Regions from separate parts of the Alkalihalobacillus sp. R86527 genome, predicted to be linked through region 1. Evidence: riboswitches for the same ligand, from Rfam matches in the RefSeq annotation. Region 1 holds a riboswitch; each other region holds the start of a gene.
The links. Region 1 has a riboswitch for S-adenosylmethionine ahead of SJY16_RS03215 (MetQ/NlpA family ABC transporter substrate-binding protein). Riboswitches for the same ligand answer to the same signal wherever they lie in the genome.
Positions count from the first base shown of each region.

Region 2: it holds a riboswitch for S-adenosylmethionine, as region 1 does, so the genes downstream of both, msrA (peptide-methionine (S)-S-oxide reductase MsrA) here and SJY16_RS03215 (MetQ/NlpA family ABC transporter substrate-binding protein) in region 1, are expected to answer to the same signal.
Region 3: it holds a riboswitch for S-adenosylmethionine, as region 1 does, so the genes downstream of both, SJY16_RS19495 (acyl-CoA dehydrogenase family protein) here and SJY16_RS03215 (MetQ/NlpA family ABC transporter substrate-binding protein) in region 1, are expected to answer to the same signal.

Region 1 covers NZ_JAXHBW010000001.1:626,300-628,563, reverse strand. Annotated here, with positions in the region: gene SJY16_RS03220 (methionine ABC transporter ATP-binding protein) at 1-465, opposite strand, end outside; gene SJY16_RS03215 (MetQ/NlpA family ABC transporter substrate-binding protein) at 487-1,293, opposite strand; SAM riboswitch class I at 1,468-1,576, opposite strand; gene SJY16_RS03210 (dihydroorotate dehydrogenase) at 1,974-2,264, opposite strand, start outside.
Region 2 covers NZ_JAXHBW010000001.1:2,001,774-2,004,037, forward strand. Annotated here, with positions in the region: gene SJY16_RS10170 (alpha/beta hydrolase family protein) at 1-733, shown strand, start outside; gene msrA (peptide-methionine (S)-S-oxide reductase MsrA) at 786-1,442, opposite strand; SAM riboswitch class I at 1,543-1,656, opposite strand; gene SJY16_RS10180 (Na+/H+ antiporter NhaC family protein) at 1,741-2,264, opposite strand, start outside.
Region 3 covers NZ_JAXHBW010000001.1:3,729,399-3,731,662, reverse strand. Annotated here, with positions in the region: gene SJY16_RS19495 (acyl-CoA dehydrogenase family protein) at 1-1,024, opposite strand, end outside; SAM riboswitch class I at 1,109-1,214, opposite strand; SAM riboswitch class I at 1,356-1,457, shown strand; gene SJY16_RS19490 (LLM class flavin-dependent oxidoreductase) at 1,541-2,264, shown strand, end outside.

The DNA of each region.
Region 1 (2,264 bases):
AAGAGCGCGGGCAATCGCAACTCTCTGCTTTTGACCTCCAGAAAGCTGCCCGGGATACGTATCACGCTTATCTTCAAGTCCAACGATTTTAAGATACTTCTTTACCCGCGAATCGATTTCCTTTCTTGGAACACCTGTCAACTTAAGAGGAACGGCTATATTTTGATAAACCGTCCCCGTTTTTAATAGATTGAATGATTGAAAGATCATACCTATTCGCTGACGTGTTTTCTTTAGCTTACCTGCTGATAAACCTGTTAACTCTTCATCATTAATGTACACCTTGCCTTCCGTTGGTCGCTCTAATAAATTGACCGTTCTAACAAGAGTACTTTTACCAGCCCCACTGTAACCGATCACGCCATAAATCTTGCCTTTTTCAACGTTTAAATCTACGCCATCCAAGGCTTTCGTTACAGTCGTTCCGGTTTGAAACGCTTTGGTGATGTTTTCTAATCGAATCATTTCCTTCTCTCCTTTACGACATTACCAAGATGCTATGACTGAACCGTTGAATTCTTCTTCAATAAACTTCTTCACCTCATCTGAATGGTAATATTCCACTAGCTTCTTGATTCTTTCATCATCTTTATCATCTGATTGGGTTGCAATCACGTTCACCCATGGAGAATCCTTTGGTTCCATTTCAAGCGCATCCTCGGTTGGTACTCGTCCACTTTCCATCGCGTAGTTTGTGTTGATCGCCGCAATAGCGAGCTCGCCTAGCTGTCTTGGAATCTGTGAAGCTTCAAGAGGAACAAATTCTAGATCGAGTGGATTTTTCTTAATATCTTTTATTGTTGCTTCAACCCCTACACCCTCTTTAAGTTCAATAATGCCAGCCTTTTCAAATAACATTAGCGCTCGGGGTTCCCCAGTAGAGTGGTTAGGCAGACCTACTTTGTCGCCTTTCTTCAGTTTATCCAGGTCATCGTATTGGTCAGAATAAATCCCCATCGGAAAATTAATCGTTGTCGCAACTTTTGTTAATTCCATGCCACGCTCATCAACAAAATCATTTAAATACGGTTCGTGTTGAAACACATTCGCATCAAGTTCACCTTCATCAAGAGCTGTATTCGGCATCACGTAATCATTAAACGCCACGACATCGATCTCAAATCCATCTTCTTCAGCTACTTCTTTTACCTTCTTCATAATGTCCTCATGAGGTCCAGCTGTAACCCCAACCTTCAAAGGACCTTCATCTGACTCACCCGACTCTGCACTACCAGAGCATCCTGTTACTACAATTAATAATAGTGCACCTAATAATAGCGTTAGTTTCTTCATTCTCCTACTCCCTTTCTTTTCTATACTAATTTAAAGCGTCTTTGCACTAAACTACGAAAACATACGATTGCATTAGAACGCTGAAACTCCCCTTCCTTTTGTCTACCCATAAACTAAAAAAACTCTCCCTGTTGGACAGAGAGAGTTGGGTGTTTTTCACCATTATGTAACTCTCTCTCATCTCTCAAACGATTGCTCGTTTGCTGGAATTAGCACCTTTCTCACGAATTGAGATGGTTGCCGGGCGTCAATGGGCCAGTCCCTACGCCACTCTTGATAAGAGTTCGAATTATTCATATTGTTTAACTATTCTCAACAGTATAGTACCTTATCCAGCATGCGTCAAGGGGACTTTGATCGGTACCTGTCACCACCCACATTCTGTCGAATTGTGATTGTTCACCTTAAAGGTGTTCATCAAACCAACCGATCAAATGGTCATTCGAGAACCGTCCGGAATGAAAGCAGCTTTTGGAGAAAATCCGAAGCGCAGGCTGGCACAGAAGAAGGAAAGGACGCGGATTTCGTTATATGGAGCGGTGATCCTTTTGATACGAGGAATGTGGTTGAAGCGACTTTTGTGAATGGGGAAAAAGTATAAGGGGCTATTTAGCTCCTTTGCAAAAAGCAGTAGAAAAGACTCAATAAATTGAGTCTTTTCTACTGCTATCAAACACTACCTATGAACCTCGCTTCTTTAAATATGGATAAGAGAAATATAGCCCTAAGACATAGATGGCTACCAGTAGATATGCTGGAAGAAGATGAAAAAACGAAGTGTATCCAATAACAAAATGAGTGACGATGCCTGCTAGAAATGCAGGTGGTGCTCCTACAGCCAGCGTGTTCCAAACCCAGCTTTCACCTTCTCGAAATCCCCATAATGAAATAAATAACACTAAGATACCTACACTAACGAGTGCACTTCCAAAGCCAGCCCGGTCATGAGCGATAACAGGAATAAGTCGGTC
Region 2 (2,264 bases), 1.4 Mb from region 1:
AATTGCGAAGACGTATGTTTCAGGTTTTTTAGAGGCAACCCTTCATGATGATTCATCTTTTGTACCGATGTTTGAAGATTATCGATATGCATTAGAATGGCTACCTTCGACAACCTATATTAATAAATATGAGGATCCTTCGTATCATATCTTTAGTGATTTTGAAGAGGATGTAGATGTCTCCACGGCTTCTTCTCCTTATCTCAATATGGATGCCGAGGGATTATTGCAATGGTATGAAGGTGAATTGGAATTTAGAAGAAATAAAGTAAGAGATAATCACGGAGTGTTTCTAAAATGGGATCATGCTTATTCAAAGAATGGCTCATATACGCTTTCGTTTAAGAAGTTATTGGAAAACCCTTATTCATTTAATAAGAATAGCGCCTTAACCTTCACAGCAGGAAATGTTTCTGACGAGGAAGAAGTTGTAATGGATTTTAGTATTGTTGCTACTTCTGAGAACGGGGAATCCGCAAGTGTACAAATAAGTGATGTTATGAGTATGCATCCGGTCCTCCCTATCCAGCATACGAAAACAAAATTTTATGAAGAAGCGCGATTTGGTGATCCTACAGAACCAGTTTTACAAACCTTCAATATACCGATGACAACATTTATGGATCAAAACAGTTCTTTTCAACCGGAGAAGCTCACTTCTATTCGCTTTAAGTTTGATGAATCAGAGAGAGGTAAACTATTCTTAGATCATATTGGTGTTAACCGGAGATAGAGTATACAAAAAGGCTTTCCCAAATCTTTAAGGGAAAGCCTTTTTTATCCTATCATGAAATTTTGCAAGAAGATTGACCATGTTTCGCAAGGTAGCTCTGATGGTATTCATCAGCTCTATAGAAATTGGCTGCAGGTACAATTTGAGTTACAATCGGTTTTTTGAACTTTCCAGATGCCGTAAGTTCTGCTTTCGCCTTTTCAGCTAACGTTCTTTGCTCATCAGAACTATAAAAAATAGCTGAGCGATATCTAGTGCCAACATCTTCTCCCTGACGGTTCAGTGAAGTTGGGTTATGGTTTTCGAAAAATACTTGAAGCAACTCATCATATGAAATGATTGCTGGATTATATTCTACGAGTACAGCTTCTGCGTGCCCTGTTAATTCTTTATAGACTTCTTCGTAGGAAGGATCGATCGTTTTTCCTCCGGTAAAGCCAGCAGATGTGGACGTTACCCCATTTAACTGCTGAAATAGTGCTTCTACTCCCCAAAAACATCCTGCTGCAAATACTGCTCTTTCCATTGTTTCCACTCCATTTCTCCAAGTGTCGTTTCTATTTTGGCCAGCTTTTTCTAAATATATGTCTTCGAGTTCACTCAGAGATAACATATAAAGCTGTTTATTATTTTTCTTATAGATTCCTTTTCCTAAAAGGCTTTTGATCATCATTTGTTTTTTTTCTTCATCTTTTGATACAAGTTGCATATTCGTTCACTCCTTTATTAATAAACCGTTTGATGAGGAGTGCATATAAAAAAACCCTCATCTGCCCGAACAGAAGAGGGTTGGTTATACCGATCGCCTCTTCTTATTTTCCGACTTTCGCCGCAGGAATTGGCACGGTGCTCCCGTATAAAATCTATAGGAATCCGTTGCCGAGGTATCTAAGGGCCAGTCCCTCCACCTCTCTGAATAAGAAGATCCTTGAAAAAGGATTATTAAGTTAATGACAATGTTAAAGGTTGTAACACTAGGTGTCAATAGAAAAGCTTACATTAGTGCGCTAAATAATAAAAGAAATTACAAAATAACCAATTGCAGATACAGCAGCACCAATGAGTGCTGGCTTGAGCTTGAATGTTGCATAAGTCATTGTATTTAATTTGAGAATTTTTGCTATTGTATTCGTGTTATCACTTAGAGGTGAAGAAAATGCTCCAAATGTCCCGCTTGCAAATACAGCACCGATCACAAGAGGTAATGATGTCCCTGTTGTTGCACCAAGAGATATTCCAAGTGGCATGAGAATCCCCCATGTTCCCCATGAGGAACCGATAAAGTAAGAAACAAACGAACCAACAAGAAACAAGACCGGTGGTACAAATAATACAGGAATCCAGTTTAAGTTCTGTGTAACAAAGGTTGAAAATCCTAAAGTTTCAGCTGAGGAAGCAAGTCCCCAAACAACTGTGAGTAAAACGATTACAGCCATCATATCGTTCCCACCTTCAATAAAAAAGGTGACGAGATTCTTGAGAGTGAACTTTTGGAACAAATAAAAAACAAATGTTAATAGAACCGTTGTCA
Region 3 (2,264 bases), 3.1 Mb from region 1:
TTCTAGCACCGACCACACGCATCGCTAAGTCTACGACCCGGTTTGCGCTATTTGTTACGATATGCTTCACTGCTGCTAAATCAGACCCCATATTATGACGTTTATCAGGGTTTTCGCTCCATCGCTTTGCGACAGAGTAAAGAACTTCTCTCGCGTTGAATATCTCTAACTGCATTTCCCCAATCTTCCTACGTACTTCCGAGACATCTTTAATAGGTCCAGGAAGAGTGGAAGGAGAGAAGGAGGAGGCGAATTCTACCGTGTAGTCCATGGCTGACGTTGCGATGCCAAGGTACACTGCGGGAATCTGAAGATACCATCCTTTCGGGGATGCCTTGTGATTCTCCTCGATTACCAATAGATCTTCAGGTTTAACATGGACGTTATGTAGAACGAGATCATCACTCTTCGTACCTTTCATCGAGATACTATCCCACGTTTCCTCGACCTGAACACCTTTTAGCTTATGGTCGATCAGCAAATACCCTTTCTTACCGGTTTGGTCCACATCGGCGGTCACGATCGAATAATCCAGAGCCACCGCCATCGACGTAAACGATTTCCGTCCATTGATCAACCAGCCGTTTGTCGTTCTGGTAGCAGTCGTAAGAGGAATGCCTCCGCGTGAAGGACTGCCGGTCGCTTTTTCTGTTTGCGCGAGGTTTAAGAGTGCTTTTTCGTTTACGATCAACTCGCACACTTTAGAGAATACAGCTTCATCCCACGCTCTTAATTCAGCGATTTCTAATATGACGCCAAGCTGCCAGCCGAGCGATAGAGCCGTAGGACCATCACCTGATGCTAGCTGTTCTTGAACTTTCAAGAACTCGTACAGGTTAAGACCGTAGCCTCCGTATTCTTTTGGCACAGTGAGAGATAGAAAATTCTTCTCCTTTAAGTCTTCGAAATTCTCGTAAGGAAACCTTTCCTCTTCATCGTATTTGGCGGCTCTTGTTTTAAACCGTTCTACAAGTTCTTTGACGTCTTCTTCTAAGTTTGGCTGTTTTTCAGTTACGAGTGGCATCAGTATCCTCCTTTTTTTCTATACAAAAAAAGTCTACTTTCAGCTGAAAGTAGACTTAGGCTCTCCATGATTCGAACCATACAAGCTTCATCTTTCAGACAAAAAGTCTGCTGGAATGAGCACCTTGCTTAAGATAAGCGGTTGCTGCAGGATCGTTGGACCAGATTCCTCCCCTGACTCTAGATAAATGTATTAGCGCGTTAAAGAATAGAATAAAGACAAATTAATCCAATGTCAACAAGTAATTAGAAAAGAAATAATTTTTTGATATCTTGTTGACAGGTCATGAATCGGTGCTGTATATTCATCGTTAAATTCCATAAAACAAACTTTCTTATCAAGAGAGGTGGAGGGACTGGCCCTTTGAAGCCTCGGCAACAGACTCGCATGAGTACTGTGCCAATTCCAGCAAGCAATGCTTGAAGGATAAGAAAAGACAGTTGCTTTTTCAAGGCCTCTTCTTTTCTTATGAAGAGGCCTTTTTGCGTCTTAAAAAAAGAGTGGAGGTATGGAGAGATGAGTAAACAAATTATTTTAAATGCGTTTGACATGAACAGTTCGATGCACAATTCACACGGGCTATGGAAACATGCAGAGAGCAAGCGTCATCAGAGATACAAAGACTTAGACTACTGGATCGATCTTGCTAAGACGTTAGAGAAAGGGAAATTCGATGCGATTTTCTTTGCGGATGTTCTCGGTGTGTATGATGTTTATCAAAAAAGTAAAGATCCTTCGATTCGTGACGGGTTGCAAGTTCCAATCAACGATCCTGCTCTTCTTGTTCCAGCGATGGCAAGTGTCACGAATCATCTCTCATTCGCTGTAACGGTGAGTACGACATACGAAGCACCGTTTGGAAATGCCCGTAGGTTTTCGACGCTTGATCATCTAACGAAAGGGCGAGTTGCCTGGAATGTTGTGACGTCTTATTTACCGAATGCAGCACGTAACTTTGGTCTCGATAAGATGATTCGTCATGATGAACGGTATGATATCGCTCATGAGTATATGGACGTGTCCTACAAATTGTGGGAGAGCAGTTGGGAGGATGGAGCGGTTGTTGAAGATCATCAAACAGATACGCTTGTTGATCCATACAAAGTTCATGAAATCGATCATGAAGGTCACTATTTTAGTGTAGAAGGGCCTCATCTTAGTGAACCATCGCCACAACGAACGCCTGTCATCTATCAAGCTGGAACATCCGAGAAGGGACGCGAATTTGCTTCAAAGCATG